One region of the Fictibacillus sp. NPDC058756 genome, then DNA from elsewhere that is predicted to be linked to it. Evidence: riboswitches for the same ligand, from Rfam matches in the RefSeq annotation. Region 1 holds a riboswitch; each other region holds the start of a gene.

Region 1 (5,595 bases):
ATATAGCACATTTATACAATTAATACGTAAATATATATAGGTTTTGCCCCTGAAGTATCGGAAAGGAACTTTATTCTATCACATAAAAATATTGGTAAATAAAACCTGTATCCAAAGAGAAAATTAGGCAGTATAATTTTCTAGAAATTATACTATTACACCTTTGGGGGAACAGGGATGAAACACTTAGTAACACTGCTTTTAGCACTTAGTTTGAGCTTTGGAATTTTACCGGTATCTGCTTTTGCTATTGAGCAAAATGATAAAGAGTTTGAAGCGTACTTAAAAGAGATCGGATGGGAAAAACAAGACTTTATCGATTTCATTGAAAGCAAAGAATGGTACTTAGAAGATTTTGAATCCGTTGATGAGCTAGGAATGCCTCTAACTGAAGACGGAGTACAATCCGTTTTAAAGGATTTTGATTTAAGCCGGGAAGAGCTAAATGATTTACTCGTTGAATGGGGTGACATTGAAGAAGGACAAGATGTTCTAGACAGTCCTTACTTTTTATTCAATGAAGATCTTGAAACATCTGTAGATTTTTATTTAAACGGATGGGAAGGAACACCAATTGACGATGAAAATCTTCAGCAGCTTCTTGAAGAGTACAATCTTGAATCAGTAGAAGCACTTGAAGAACTATTAAAAGAAAATGATGACTCTCTTGAAAGCTATGAATACATTGAAGATCTTCAGTGGGCTGTTGATTTTTACATCAATGGCGATGAATATTTGGAAGATGAATTTGCAGATTTGTTTACCGAAATTGATCTGACTGATGAAGAGATGGAAAAGCTTTTTGTACATCTTGAAACATTAAACTGGGAAGACCCAGCTTTCCTTGACAGCATGATGCTTCTTGGGGAAAGAATGATGGCTTTTGAAGAGTTTGAAACAGCGGATGAACTCTCAGCTGAACAGATTGCGGAGGTGCTCGCCATTTTTACAGAAATGAAGCAGCTTTTGCAGATTGAGACAAAATATTATCTTGTTGTAGAAGGTGAAAAGCAGCAAGTATCTATAGATACATTAATGACAATGGATTCAACAAACGGTAATGACCTAGTTATGGAAATCTATAACACGAACGGTGAACTACTTCTTGATCTAGTATTAACAGCTGATATGTTTGGCTCTGAACTTATCCAGGATACAGGAAAAGACATCCAGGAAGCTGAGAAAATTGTTACTGAAGCTCCAATGGCGGCTAAACCACCCGTTAAAACGATAAAGGGCGGAGAACTGCCGAAAACTGCTACAAATCATGTTGGGAACACCCTTGCTGGATTAACAATTGCTGCCGCTGGTATTCTTTTCTTCAGACGTTTTCGTGTTAAAGGATTCTAATCAATGAAAGATACAGAACTGAAAAGAAGCAAACTTCGGTTCATTCTTCTTACATTCTCTGTTGCATTTATCTTGTTTGGACTATGGTTCAGCACTACGAATGCTTTTAAGTTCGTGAAAGGCTATATGATTTTTAAAACAGATCAGGAATCAGCTGATGATTATCAATCGAATCCTGCTCAAAAAGAAATGAGACAGGAAACAAATGATGTGTTGTATCCAGTACGTCCAAAAAAGGGTGAAAATATAGGAGAACTGATCATACCTAAGTTAGGAGCATCACTTCCTATTGTTCACGGAACCGACGAAGAAGAACTAGAAAAAGGGGTAGGACACTTTTCAAAAAGCGTTTTGCCTGGTGAAAACGACAATTCTGTATTATCTGGTCACAGGGATACAGTGTTTCGAAAACTTGGTGAAGTTGGAAAAGGTGACATATTAGTAGTCGAAACGGAAGCGGGAAAATTTACGTACAAAGTGAAGAACGTAAGAATCGTCGACAAAAACGACCGTACCGTAATCGTTCCTAAACCACGAGCAACTTTAACAGTTTCAACATGTTATCCGTTTGATTATATTGGAGATTCACCTGAGCGGTATATATTGGTCGCTAATTTAATCTCAGAGCAATTGAATAAGTAAAAAGTTTAAACAGCTGAAGTACATTCAGCTGTTTTTTTGCATTATCAGAAAGTATAAACTTGTTAGGACGGTGATTTTCGACGTGGCAACAAGTTTAGGTCGATAGTATAAGCGCAACTAAGGCTGACGCAAAAGGCTTGGTATCAGCCAAGTTTTCTTTATGCAATTCTTCAAATTGTTGTTTAACATCCCAATAAAAAAGGTATGTTTACAAAATAATGTATGAATGGTCTAAAAGTATACCCGTCTGTTACATACTTAGAATATCAACATGAAAGCCGGTGGTTGAGCAATGAAAAAAAGCTCCGTAATTATTGTAATTTGTTTAGTAGTTTTATTAGCAAGTGCATTGTTAGTTAAATCTTTTAGTAAAGACGAAATGGAAGCAACTGCTCTTGGTGACTCCTTAGCCTATGGGTTAGGTGATACTGAGGATAACGGCTATATAGGGGATGTACAAGAGAGGTATGAGGAAGAAACTGATAAAAGGCTAGTAGTAAACGATTATGGTGTTCCGAACGATACAAGCACCGACTTGCTTAAAAGATTAAAGAATAAAGAAATCGCTGAGACGGCAAAGGACTCAGACTTTATTTTTATTAATATAGGTACAAATGATTTTATAAAAAGTACTGATCGATTTACTAAGTTTGATAAGAAAGAACTTCAAACCAATCAAGAAATTTATAAAGATAATTTAAACCAAATTATTAAGAAGGTGCAAGAAAAGGAATCATCCAAAACCATTTATATTTTAGGCATATATAATCCAAAAGTAAAATATGCAGATATGTCAACAGTAAATGAAGCTATATTAAATTGGAACCGATCAACTATACAAGTTACGAAAGATCATAAAAATGTTGCTTTTATAAGGACTGATGACCTCTTTATTAATAAAAATAAGAAAGACTATTTCGCAGATAATCTCCACCCGAATGAAAAAGGCTATGCGCTTATTGGAAAAAGAGTATTTGATTCTGTAAAACAAAATTCTGATTACAGGTAAACCAGCACCAAACAATGATCCAAAAAATTCCATTTGACGTAGTTGCAGAAATTTGTTAATCTACTATTCGTGGTTAAATTAAATATAAAGTCCTCACATTAATCTCAGTGAGGTAGAGGTCGCATTAATTATTAGTAAAACTATCAGAGGCAAGTGGTGCCATTGAAGACAGTTTGAAAGGAATTAGTGCCGAAATGTTCCATTGTCCACTTCAATGGCGCATTGGGGCTGCATTTAATAGGTGCAGAACTGTCGCAGGAGTTATTTCCTGCGTTGAGCTATCAGGGATTATTTGGGGAAGCTGGTTATGACACGTATGGGCTGTTCCATACGTGTTTTTTTTATTGGCTAAATTCTTAGGAGGTTTATTTCATCATGAAAAACAGCAATTGGAGCGTTTGGCTTTTGACAGCATTTGTCGTTGGAAATATGGTAGGGTCGGGAATTTTCATGCTCCCGAATACGTTAGCTCAAACAGCCAGTCCATTAGGAGTTACAGCAGCATGGGCAGTTACAGGCTTTGGGGTACTAATGATTGCCTTAGTATTCGGTTCATTGTCTATTAGAAAACCAGAATTAACAGCAGGTCCTCAAAGTTATGCAAAAGCAATGTTCTCAAATCCGAAAAAAGGAAACGTAGCTGGATTCAGTATGGTGTGGGGATACTGGGTTGCGAACTGGATAAGCAACGTTGCAATCATCACCAGTTTTGCAGGATATTTATCAACCTTTTTCCCTATGATGCAAAGCTCAAAGGTTGTAGGTACCGTACTTAATCAAAACATTGAACTTGGAAAGATGATTACATTTATAGTTTGTACGGTATTACTTTGGTTTACACACTTTATTTTAGTTACAAGCATCAATGGTGCAGGAAAGCTTAACTTTGTTGCTACTGCTTCTAAAGTAATCGGTTTTATGTTATTTATTGTTGCTGCATTATTCGCCGTTGAATCTTCTATATTTGCTGACGCATATTTCCCTGTGGTTGATGAATCTGGAGTTTCACATGGACTAGGCAGTCAAATCAATATGGCAGCTATTGCAACGCTTTGGGCTTTTGTCGGAATTGAATCTGCTGTTGTTTTATCTGGCAGAGCAACTTCCCAAAGAGACGTAAAAAAAGCTACGATAATCGGTTTATTAATAGCCTTAAGTATTTATATGATTACTACGATATTAACAATGAATGTACTTCCAAGAGAAGTTCTTATGACTTCTGATAAGCCATTTGTAGATGTCTTATCTGTTCTGATCGGTGATACTGGAGCATCACTAATGGGTCTTCTAGCGGTTATCTCACTTTTTGGATCTACCATTGGGTGGATACTGCTAAGTTCAGAAGTTCCCTATCAAGCTGCAAAATCTGGTGTATTCCCAGCTTACTTTGGAAAGGTAAATAAGAACGGAAGCCCTGTCAAAGCTTTATCTGTAACGAATATAATGTCTCAGATTTTTATCTTTTCTACAATTTCAGGCACTATTGGTGAAGCTTACTTGTTCTTAACAACTTCTGCAACATTAGCTTATTTGATTCCTTATTTAGTATCAGCACTATACTTCTTAAAACTCGTTTATAAGGGCGAGACGTATGATCAAATCAAGGGATCTCGAGTAAAAGATGGAGCAATTGCTTTATTTGCATTGATTTATTCCAGCTGGGTTATCATTTCTGGAACAGCAGACGCGAAAACATTTACTTTGGGAATAGGTCTTTTCCTTATAGGATTTCTTGTATACCCTCTATTTAACAAGTATACTGTTAAGAAAAGTAAAACCTCTGATTGATGTTTTCTTTTTTTAAACTTTAACTTATAAAGTGAATTAACTTAATAAGCTCGTATAATCGCAGGGATATGGCCTGCAAGTTTCTACCAAACCCCCATAAATGGGTTTGACTACGAGTGACGCAAATATTACCAAACATCCTTTTCATATAAGGGTGTATTGGATTATTTCTGTTCCGTTTATTATACCGGAGGATTGTTTCACTCATTTTGAGAGAAGCGATTCTCCGGTTTTTTGTTACTCAAAATAAATAACGAGGTGACCAGGAACGTTTTTTATTGTTAAAAGATGACTCTATACAGACGAGATATAGTACGACACATTTTTCACATTGAATACATATGTTAATAAAGTAAAACAAGCTATTAATTTAGGAAGTGGAAAAGTGGTTAGCAAGAAAAATAAAAGAGAGAAGAAAGCAGCAAACAAAAGATTTTTTGATCCAGCATGTGATTATGTTCCTTCTGCCGTGAACGAGCTAACTGGAGGTTTTTATGTGCCTACGGGAGATTATATTCCAACTGGCGGGTATATGCCTACCGGAGATTATGAGCATTACGGCTTATATGTGCCTACAGGGGATTATATTCCAACTGCCGGATATGTACCTACCGGGGACTATGAACTATATGGCATATATGTACCAACTGGTGATTATCAATTGGACTCTTATGTGCCTTCTGGAGATTTTATGCTGGATGAAGGAGAAGAATCTTCTGATATTACTAGAAGGTTTTCAGCAGAAAACTTATTTGAAGAAAGTCATATAAATCCTATATTCCTTTTAAAGAATAACCCTAATAAAC
Region 2 (5,595 bases), 540 kb from region 1:
ATGGCTTGGCAGATTATTCAATGGGATCCCGATTTTTAGGAACGATTTCAGGAATGAAATTGCATCGCCGCCTAGGAAATTACTTTTTCACATTGCTGCAATGCCTCTTATTAAGAAGATGGATTCGTGACGGCCAATCTGGTATGAGAGCTTTTAACAGAGAAACGATGAGAGACTTTGAAATTATTCATGATTACAACTATGCACAAGTATTGACGCTTAATCTCGTTCGAAAGGGATTTCGGATGATTGAAGTTCCTATTACCTACAAAGTTAGAACGACAGGTACTTCATTTATCACTTTCAAGAAATATTTAAGGAATGTGATACCTGGAATATGGAATGAAATGAGAAGACCTGTAAGAAAGATCAGAGAGTATCCTTCTTACGATACAAATGAATGATTATCATTTCAAGACCTGCCTACTGATGCAGGTCTTTTTTAAAGGCTTCTTTCGAAAACTTTAATGATTTGTAAGTAGTTGATTTCCGCTCCAGATGCTCGCTTTCCGCAGGGTGTGCGGTGAGCCTCCTAGCGCTCTGCGCTATCAGGAGTCTCACCTGTCCCACTCATCCTGCAGGAGTCTCGCATCTTCCACTCCAATCAACTTGTCAATGAAGTGAATGAAAAAATCGAGCCAAAAGCAAGATCAGAAAAAAGGGATGAGCGGTAATGAATTAAAAAAGTCATTTTCTATGATATTATGATTAAATAATAGGTACATCAGAGGGGTGGATAGATATTGACCTCAATTAAACAAAAATTAATGCTGCTTCCAGATCAGCCTGGCTGCTATTTAATGAAGAATGAATTTGGAAAAGTAATATATGTAGGGAAAGCAAAAGTATTAAAAAATAGAGTAAAATCATATTTTTCTGGATCGCATGACGGAAAAACCCAGCGGTTAGTCAGTGAGATCAGAGACTTTGAATATATTGTTACTTCTACAGAAATGGAAGCTCTAGTTCTCGAGATGAACTTAATCAAAAAACATGATCCCCGTTATAACGTCATGTTAAAAGATGATAAAAGCTATCCATATTTAAAAGTTACTTCCGAAAAACATCCTCGTCTTTTATATATCAGGAAGATAAAAAAAGACGGCGGAAAATATTTTGGCCCCTTTGTGAACGCATATGCTGCACAAGAAACGAAAAAACTCCTGGATCGTATTTTTCCGCTAAGAAAATGTGATACGATGCCGAAAAGAGTATGCCTCTATTATCATATTGGTCAATGTCTTGGTCCATGTGTTTATGAAATTTCACAGGAACAGAACAAACAAATGGTAGAAGGTATCATAAAGTTTCTGAATGGCGGTTACCAGGATGTGAAGAGACAGCTGTCAGAAAAAATGCTTGAAGCATCTGAAGCCTTAAACTTTGAACGCGCAAAAGAGCTGCGTGACCAGATCCAGCATATTGAAGCAGTTATGGAAAAACAAAAGATGATGACTTCGGATTTAGTCGACAGAGATGTATTCGGTTATCATTTCGATAAAGGCTGGATGTGTGTACAGGTGTTTTTTATTCGGCAAGGGAAAGTGATTGCTAGAGATATTTCTGTATTTCCTTTTTACGGAGAGGCACACGAAGACCTGCTTACTTTTATTGGCCAGTTTTATCTTCAAAAAAATCATCTGCTTCCAAAAGAAATTCTTTTGCCCAAACAGGTGGATGCTAATATGATTCAAGAGCTTCTTAATGTTAAAGTTCTTCAGCCACAAAAAGGGCAAAAGAAGGAACTAGTTGAATTGGCCACGAAAAATGCAACTCTTGCACTTAACGAAAAGTTTGCATTAATCGAGCAGGATGAAGCACGGACAGTAAAAGCAGTTGAAAACTTAGGCGAAAGAATGGGAATTGCTCCGCCTTACAGGATTGAAGCTTTTGATAACTCTAACATTCACGGTACAGACCCCGTTTCAGCTATGGTTGTCTTTGTTGACGGGAAGCCGTATAAAAAGGATTATCGAAAATATAAGATTAAATCTGTAGAGGGGCCTGATGACTATGCTTCTATGAAGGAAGTTGTTCGCAGAAGATATTCCAGATTGCTGAGAGAAGAAGGTGAATTGCCAAGCTTAATCCTGATTGATGGCGGAAAAGGCCAGATTTCAGCTGCTCAAGATGTACTTGAAAACGAACTTAATCTTTTCATCCCTGTTGCAGGGCTGTCAAAGGACGAGAAGCACCGTACATCTCAATTGTGGCTCGGTGATCCGCCTGAGACGATTCACCTTCCGAGAAACAGCCAAGAATTTTACTTGCTTCAAAGAGTGCAGGATGAAGTGCACCGTTTTGCCATTTCTTTTCATCGCAAAGTCCGGTCAAAAAGTATGTTCGAGTCTACTTTGGATGGGATTGCTGGGATAGGAGAAAAAAGAAAGAAGATGCTGCTCCGTCATTTCGGGTCAATGAAAAAAATGAAAGACGCAACTGTAGAAGAGATTCAGGAAGCGGGAGTTCCAAGAGCAGTTGCGGAAGAAATAAACAAAGCATTTTTATCAAAAGACTAGTTGCAGTCATTTAGTAACTTTGTTAAAATGAGACCAACTTTATAAATATGCCATGCTTCTAATGAAGTGATGGTAGAGGAGCAGGAACCAATAGTATCCCATCTGAAGAGAAGAAGCTCTTGTGAGGGTGGAAGAAAGGGGATTCTTGCCGAAGTGTAAAAGGACTTCTAGCCTTTTATGCTGGACCTGTATTGAATAAATACAGAGCTGTCACACAATTCCCCCCAGGACTTGTGTGGAGGACTATCTCACTAGGGGGAAACAAACTTGGCTTGCTGCGGATATAGCAACAATAGGGTTTTTCCTTATTGTTGCTTTTTTGTTTCTTAAAGAGATAGAAAATTACAACAGGAAAGGATTTGGAGAAGATGGGGAGAATCGTACAAAAATTTGGCGGTACAAGTGTCGGTTCGGTTGAACGGATCCAAAATGCCGCAAAAAGAATTATTAACGAAGTCAACAATGGCAATGAAGTTGTTGTTGTTGTATCTGCAATGGGCAAAACAACAGATGAACTTGTCAGATTGGCTGGAGAAATCAGCAAAAATCCTTCTAAACGTGAAATGGATATGCTCCTCACAACAGGTGAACAAGTCACTATAGCCTTATTAACGATGGCTTTGCATCAGGAAGGTTATAAAGCCCTTTCCCTGACAGGCTGGCAAGCAGGCATTCAAACAGAGAATAATCATTCAAATGCTAGAATACTAGACATTGATTCTGAACGGATCAACGGTTTGTTAAAAGACGGGAATATTGTGGTGGTTGCAGGATTTCAAGGCTTGATTCCTGAGACGAATGATATTGCAACACTTGGAAGAGGCGGATCAGACACAACCGCTGTAGCGCTGGCGGCCGCTCTGAAAGCTGATCGCTGTGACATTTATACAGATGTTACCGGTGTTTACACGACTGACCCTCGTGCAGTTAAGACAGCAAGAAAAATACCGTCTATTTCTTATGATGAGATGCTTGAAATGGCTAATCTTGGGGCTGGTGTCCTGCACCCTAGAGCTGTAGAATTTGCAAAAAACTATTCGATTGTTTTAGAAGTCAGATCAAGTATGAGTGATGAACGAGGAACGCTAGTAGAGGAGGAAGCAACTATGGAACAAAACTTAATGGTTAGAGGTTTAGCTTTTGAAGGTAACATAACAAAGATTACAGTAACCAACATGCCAAACGAAATTAATGCTTTGTCGGATTTGTTCACGATCTTGGCAAGCAACGGAATAAATGTAGACATTATCATTCAAAACGTGATGAACGAAGAAAAGACCAATATTTCTTTTTCCATTGACTCCAGTATATTATCAGAAACTCAAGAAGTACTTGCTGAAAATCAAGATAAACTTGGCTTTGAATCTATCAGTTATGAAGGCAACCTTGCTAAAGTATCCATCGTTGGTTCAGGAATGATCTCTAACCCTGGTGTAGCGGCAATGATGTTTAAAGCACTATCCAACCAATATGTAATGATTAAAATGGTTAGTACATCTGAAATTAAAGTTTCAACTGTAGTGAAACAGGAAGATATGATTAAATCAATTGAAACTCTTCACGACACATTTGAACTGGATGCACGTGTTCCTGTTCAAAACCAATAATTTCTTACAATTAAAGAAAGCCGGCATCAGCCGGCTTTTGTTCATTCAATTGTATCTTTTTTGTCCCATTGAACCGTAATGGAAACTTTATTGCGTTTCATTGACTCAAGTGCTTCAGTTGTACATTTTTTTTGCAGCTGAATTTGTTCTGCTAGAAAACCAGCTTCTAGACTGAAAGTGTTGTGCTGGAAATTCTCGATCCGCTGTTCGATAAGTAACGAATGAAGTGAGAACACCATTTCTGTTTTTGATGCTTCAATCATTTCGAGATTACCCCAGCCTGCTTCATTGAAAAAAGCACTTACTTCTTCCATTGTATGTAAAGGGTATTTTCTGGCAAGGTGTCTGCCAGCCCAATATAGAATATTTCTTTCTTGTTTACCAAGAAGTTCAGGTAATAAATCGCTGCGAAGGATCTCGTACCCAAAAGCTGAAACAGAAGGCTTTTCGACAGGGGTAGTCTCGTCCTTTGTTTTTTGTTTAAACATTCTGCATCCCTTCTTTCTAATTTTCATTATAACGGGTTAAGGGAGCAAACTCTATAGCAACTCGGTATTTGTCGAAAAAGTAATAAAGAACAAACGCTTATGTATCAATAAAATATCCCAATTAAGTTGTTAGCGTTTTCTTGACGGTGTCAAACGATGGGAGTAAAATGGACATGTTGCTAGTTGATTAAACTAATTGTTTAACACTTTTTCCTCTAAAAAAGAGGGAACTTAAAACGCTTACATGTGGAGAGGAACAAAAGATTAGCAGCCAGAGAGAGGCTAAATTTGAAGGGGGCAAGAGAATGTCTGGCAGTAAGGATTTTGTAAACAGAAGGATTCATTCACTTTTAGGAGTTATTCCTATAGGGCTTTTTCTCGTTCAGCACTTGGTTGTAAACCATTTTGCAACTAGGGATGCTGATGCATTTAACGCCGCAGCACATTTTATGGAAAATCTGCCGTTTCGTATTTTCCTAGAAACTTTTGTAATTTACTTACCAATTTTATTTCATGCGGTTTATGGTCTTTATATAACATTCCAGGCTAAGAATAATGTTAGTCGTTATGGATATTTCCGCAATATGATGTTCCTTGTTCAGCGTGTAACAGGAGTTATCACATTAATATTTATTGCATGGCATGTATGGGAAACTCGCGTTCAGGCTGCGCTGGGGGCGGAAGTAAACTTCTCTATGATGACTGATATTTTAAGTTCTCCCTTTATGATCGCGTTCTACTTAATTGGAGTATTATCTGCAGTATTTCATTTTGCTAACGGACTATGGTCGTTCTTTGTCAGCTGGGGCCTTACTGTTTCGCCTCGTTCACAGAAGATTTCAACTTACGTAACGATGGGTGTGTTCGTAGCACTTGCTATCGTTAGCGTACGTACTATTTTTGCATTCATTTAAAAGGGGTGAGACAAATTGAGTAATCAAAAAATTATCGTTGTTGGCGGAGGTCTCGCCGGGTTAATGG
Region 3 (5,595 bases), 170 kb from region 1:
GATTGTTCAGCAAAAAGAATTTAAGCCTTTTTTACTCCCATTAACACCGTCATTGAAAAAAACATGCATATTAGAAGCCGAAAAAACCGGGAAGGCATGGAAATCAAAACTTGTTCGAGACGAGACTATTATTCATAAACATAGATTAAGAGACCGAACACCTGTTATCGAGGAAAGAGAAAAGCAGAAATTGCAAAAGAACAGAATTCTTTAATAAAAAATCTAAATCCCCTGTCAACCGAATCCATGACAGGGGATTTTTATGCGTTCAGCTTATCAAACTACAATAAAAAAAGCCCCGGATACCCGGGGCCGCTCAATATTACTCTTCCCAAACTTTAACTTCTTTCATTACATCGCCTTGCTTAATGCGCAAAACAGTGTCCATTCCTTCAGTAACTTGTCCGAAAACTGTGTGTACGCCATTCAGATGCGGCTGAGGCTCGTGTACAATAAAGAACTGGCTTCCACCAGTATCACGGCCAGCGTGAGCCATTGATAGAGATCCTGCTACATGTTTGTGAGGATTACCTTCTGTTTCACAAGGAATTGAGTAACCAGGACCGCCTGCACCAGTTCCAGTCGGATCTCCGCCTTGTGCTACGAAACCAGGAATTACACGGTGGAATGTTACTCCATTATAAAATCCTTCGTTTGCAAGCTTTTCAAAGTTTTCTACAGTTCCAGGTGCTTCTTCTTGATATAGATCAAATAATATTTTTTCGCCATTTTCGAATTCGATTGAACCTTTTTTCATTAAATTGGCCTCCTTATGTTTCATTCACATACCATTGTACGGTGAAATGACATCCCCGTAAACTAATTTACACAAAAACCTTTGATTTTAGGGGCACATCCTGTCTGACTAAGTCTTCGTACGTTTCTCGCTTAACAACAAGCTGTTTTTCACCATTTTCTACAAAAACAACTGCTGGACGCTGTATTCGGTTATAATTGTTTGCCATACTGTATCCATACGCTCCTGTACAAGATACAGCAAGATAATCTTGATCCGTCACTTCAGGCAGCTCCAAATCCCAAATGAGCATATCTCCGCTCTCACAGCACTTTCCTGCAATTGATACTGTTTGGGCAGGCTTATCGTTCATCTTGTTTGCTGTATATGCGTCATATTTTGCTTGATAAAGAGCTGGACGAATATTATCTGTCATACCGCCATCAACAGACACATAATGTCTTACACCTTCAATCTCTTTTTGAGAACCGATCGAATAGATCGTTGTCCCAGCATCTCCAACGAGTGATCTCCCGGGTTCAATCCATAATTCAGGCATTGGTTTTTCTTCGAATTGAGCCATTTTACGATTGACTTCATCAATCATTGCCATTACATACTGTTCTGGCTCAAGAGGTGTGTCATCAGAAGTATATTGAATACCAAAGCCTCCGCCTAGATTCACGACGCGAGGAAAATATTGATAGCTCTCTTCCCAAATCTTAAAGTGGCTAAACAGCTTATCAATTGCTAAAGTAAAACCTTCAGTTTCAAAGATTTGAGAACCTATGTGACAATGTATGCCGAGCACCTCGAAAAACTCAGACTCAAGGACTACTTGCAACGCCTTATCTGCTTGCCCGCTTCCTAAGTCAAAACCAAATTTAGAATCTTCCTGACCGGTTATGATGTAATCATGGGTATGTGCTTCAATACCAGGTGTAAGACGCAATAAGATCTTCACTTTCTTATTCAGTTTTCTGCAAAGCATCTTTAACAGATTTATTTCATAAAAATTGTCTACTACAATACACCCTACTCCTGCTGTAAGTGCGAACTCTAATTCCTCAACACTCTTGTTGTTTCCATGAAAATGGATACGTTCTGCAGGAAATTCTGCTTGGAGTGCTGTATAAAGTTCCCCGCCGGAAACAACATCCAAACTTAACCCTTCTTGATCCATAAGCTGAATGATCGCGATCGATGAAAATGCTTTGCTGGCGTATGCTACCTGATATCCAACACCCTTTTCTTCAAATGCTTTCTTAAATCCTCTCGCTCTAGTTCTTATTAAAGCAACATCATATATATAAAGCGGTGTGCCATACTTTTTAGCAAGTTTCACCGTATCTGCTCCGCCTATCCAAAGATGATTATTTTCTCCGATTTTAGCTGTGCCATGTAAATTCACAATTAATCTCCTCTCCATGATGATGAAGAATTCAATCCCGACAATAATAAAAAGACAGCCGCAATTAAGGCAGGCTGTCATGACCGTGCCCTCATGTCGGAATAGCTCTCCACTACTGTTGTAGTGACAGTCCGCTGCTTGTTCAGCAGCGGCCCAGCATAAAAAGAAATGGATCTCCTTTTACACTTCGGCAAATTGACCTTTCGACATATTTCATCGTCTTCCATGAACTCCATATGCTACTTATTCGTTTTGCGCCTCTACCTCAAATGAGGCATATATTGAATTAGTTATGAATTTAACACAATTTTTGTTAATCCACAAGGGACAGATACATTAGTTTGGCTGCTTTTTTCTATTCTGCGGATGTACGATGCTAGGACGCACTTTTGACAGCGGCACGGCAACCCGTACAAGAATCTGCAAAAACGCTTTTGGATTAAATGGTATGAACGGCCAGAGATATGGCGTGTTTAAATTTTTTATGGTGCTTAAGTAAAGAATAAACAACGTTACTCCAATCATGTAGCCTGGGACCTTAAACAGTACAACTAATACTATAAGAACAAGTCTGACTACTTTATTCGCTACACTAAGTTCATAACTTGGGGTCGAGAATCCACCAATTGCTGCTATGGCCACGTACAACATAACCTCAGGAACAAACAAACCAACATCTATCGCAATTTGACCGATCAGAATTGCAGCAATCAGCCCCATTGCCGTTGAAAGTGAGCTTGGAGTATGAATGGCGGCCAGCCTTAAAATATCAATCCCAATTTCAGCAAACAAAATTTGCAGGAACAATGGAATATTCGTTGTTTTATTAGGTCCAATAAAGTCTATAAAGTCAGGCAGCAGCTGTTGTTGCATTGAAAATAAAAGCCACATCGGCACCAAAAAAACGGACATGATTATCCCGCTAAAACGAATCCATCTTAAGAAGGCACCGATAAATGGTGTTTGCCGATATTCTTCTGCGTGCTGGACGTGATGAAAAAGTGTAGTCGGTGTGATCATTACACTTGGTGTAGTATCCGTGATGATTAATACATGCCCTTCCATTAAATGCTGCGCGGCAACATCTGGTCTTTCTGTATACCGTACGAGTGGAAACGGGTTCCAGCCTTGCTTTACGATAAACTCTTCAATGGTCTTATCCGCCATGGGAATCCCATCTATTTCAATTTTACTTAGTTCTTTTCTGATAAGATCTACCAGACCAGGGTCAGCAACATCCTGGATATATGAAATGCAGATATCCGTCTTTGATCGTTCGCCTACTTGCAGAATTTCATGTCTAAGTCTTTCATCCCGTATTCTTCTTCTCGTAAGAGCTGTATTAATAATGATGTTTTCTGTATAGCCGTCACGAGCTCCCCTTACAACTTTTTCAATATCCGGTTCTTCTGGTGACCTTCCCGGATAGCTTCTCACGTCTACTATAAACGCTTCTTCCTCACCATCAAGAAAAATGACGATCAATCCTGAAAGCATACGGTCTACCGCTTCATCTAGTGATTTTGTAAGCTCAACCTGCTGATGAGCAAGGTGATTATGTACAAGATCTTTTACTTTCCCTGGAGATCTGTGGCCATGGTCCATGTCCATAAGCTCGCGATACAGCATAATGATAAATTCACTGTCACAAAGACCGGTACAATAATATAGCTGTAGCTCTTTTTTGAGTACAAATATTTTTCGGACACCTACATCAAAACTTATACCGATGCCAAGGCGGTCTTTTAAGAACTTTTCATTCTCTTCTATATTTTTACTGATCGGTGTTTTGTTCTTTGTGTTTGCCATGAGATTCGCTCCTTTCTAGAATGAGATTGATTGCTTTTAAGGTTATTGGGGCTCCTTTTTCAACTGAATCGAACCCAGCCATCTTTCCAATATCACCTACTCCGATTACAAAAGGAAGATTCAGTTCGTCTAATATATAGACCGTATCCCCATTGATTCTTCCAGTTTCCAAATCAGGCACTCCGCTTTTATCAATCCCAAACTCAGTGAGTTCACCATATCTATCCATGGAACAATGAACCTTTGTCCATTCTGCAAAATGTGTTTTAGATGCGACTGCTACCGCACCGATAACATCAAAATCCTCTTGCTGATGAATAATTCTCATAGCCTGTTCACCAGGACCTTCACCTTTAAAGCCACAATCATCAAACATTACAAGCACAGGGTCATGAGGGGTTTTACGGATCATTTTAACAAGTTCTTCACCGCTTTTTTTGGTCGGATTTCCCCAAGACTGTGAAATACAGCGTCCGCCAATTATTTTGGCAGCATGTTCAACAACCCGAAGCGCATAAAAATCTCCATCTGTTATGAAAATAACCCGTTTTTTCACCCTCAATCACCCCTTTGGTTCGAAGAAAACTGCAACTAAAAACCCAAAAAGAATAGCAGATGATATCCCTGCAGAAGTTAACTCGAAAATCCCCATTGCTATACCGATAAATCCATGTTCATCAGCTGCTGCCATTGCTCCGTGCAGCAATGAGTGTCCGAAGCTGGTAATTGGAACAGTAGCTCCTGCTCCTGCAAATTTAATGAGGTTGTCATAAATTCCGAAAGCATCCAGTAAAGCTCCAATTACAACAAATGATGTTGTAACATGGGCAGGTGTCAATTTTAAAATGTCCATCATTAATTGACCCACTACACAGATTGCTCCCCCTACAATAAAGGCCCATAGAAATTCCATCTTACATACCTCCTTCCGCCCGCTCTAAAACTACTGCATGAGCGACAGTTGGAATTGTTTCTTTTTGCTGGACCATCACAGGATTTAACAGTGCACCTGTAGCGACCATCATCACCTTCTTTAAGTTCCCTTTTCGTATTTCATCCAGGATAAAGCCATAAGTTACGACTGCCGAACATGCACAACCGCTTCCCCCGGCAAACACTTGCTGATCTGAACGGTAGACCATTAAGCCGCAGTCACGGTGATTATCAGAAATGTCATATCCTTGTTCTTTAAGAAGCATTTTTACTATTGGAGCTCCGACACCTGACAAATCTCCCGTAGCGATAAGATCGTACTCATCAGGTGAGACATTCATTTCTTTAAAATGTGCTGCAATCGTATCAGCGGCTGCAGGAGCCATAGCTGAGCCCATATCAAAAGGGTCTTTAATACCCATATCTACAACTTTTCCGACAGTAGCTGATGTAATCTTTATGTCTGATACCTCTTTGCTTACGAGCGCTGCACCTGCTCCAGTTACGGTAAATGTAGCTGTATCTGGTTTTTGCCCACCATATTCAGTTGGATATCTAAACTGCCTCTCAGCAGTTGCATTATGTGAACTGACCGCAGCAATAACCCGGTTTGCATAACCGCCATCTACCAAGGCGGCTCCCAATGCAAGAGATTCCATCGAAGTTGAACAAGCTCCAAATACCCCTAAAAAAGGAATACCATTTC

Evidence for each region. Region 1 has a riboswitch for lysine ahead of ACFW35_RS08885 (amino acid permease). Riboswitches for the same ligand answer to the same signal wherever they lie in the genome.
Region 2: another riboswitch for lysine. It lies ahead of ACFW35_RS06070 (aspartate kinase); the one in region 1 lies ahead of ACFW35_RS08885 (amino acid permease).
Region 3: another riboswitch for lysine. It lies ahead of lysA (diaminopimelate decarboxylase); the one in region 1 lies ahead of ACFW35_RS08885 (amino acid permease).

The regions. Positions count from the first base shown of each region.
Region 1 covers NZ_JBHYPU010000001.1:1,760,161-1,765,755, reverse strand. Annotated here, with positions in the region: gene ACFW35_RS08900 (processed acidic surface protein) at 178-1,350, shown strand; gene ACFW35_RS08895 (class D sortase) at 1,354-1,992, shown strand; gene ACFW35_RS08890 (GDSL-type esterase/lipase family protein) at 2,285-3,001, shown strand; lysine riboswitch at 3,107-3,290, shown strand; gene ACFW35_RS08885 (amino acid permease) at 3,374-4,789, shown strand; purine riboswitch at 4,820-4,922, shown strand; gene ACFW35_RS08880 (hypothetical protein) at 5,175-5,595, shown strand, end outside.
Region 2 covers NZ_JBHYPU010000001.1:1,216,854-1,222,448, forward strand. Annotated here, with positions in the region: gene ACFW35_RS06060 (glycosyltransferase family 2 protein) at 1-404, shown strand, start outside; gene uvrC (excinuclease ABC subunit UvrC) at 768-2,519, shown strand; lysine riboswitch at 2,585-2,773, shown strand; gene ACFW35_RS06070 (aspartate kinase) at 2,888-4,126, shown strand; gene ACFW35_RS06075 (YslB family protein) at 4,168-4,614, opposite strand; gene ACFW35_RS06080 (succinate dehydrogenase cytochrome b558 subunit) at 4,920-5,528, shown strand; gene sdhA (succinate dehydrogenase flavoprotein subunit) at 5,544-5,595, shown strand, end outside.
Region 3 covers NZ_JBHYPU010000001.1:1,591,225-1,596,819, reverse strand. Annotated here, with positions in the region: gene ACFW35_RS08030 (DUF309 domain-containing protein) at 1-214, shown strand, start outside; gene ACFW35_RS08025 (peptidylprolyl isomerase) at 323-757, opposite strand; gene lysA (diaminopimelate decarboxylase) at 825-2,165, opposite strand; lysine riboswitch at 2,242-2,418, opposite strand; gene ACFW35_RS08015 (spore germination protein) at 2,484-3,956, opposite strand; gene ACFW35_RS08010 (stage V sporulation protein AE) at 3,922-4,518, opposite strand; gene spoVAE (stage V sporulation protein AE) at 4,519-4,869, opposite strand; gene spoVAD (stage V sporulation protein AD) at 4,871-5,595, opposite strand, start outside.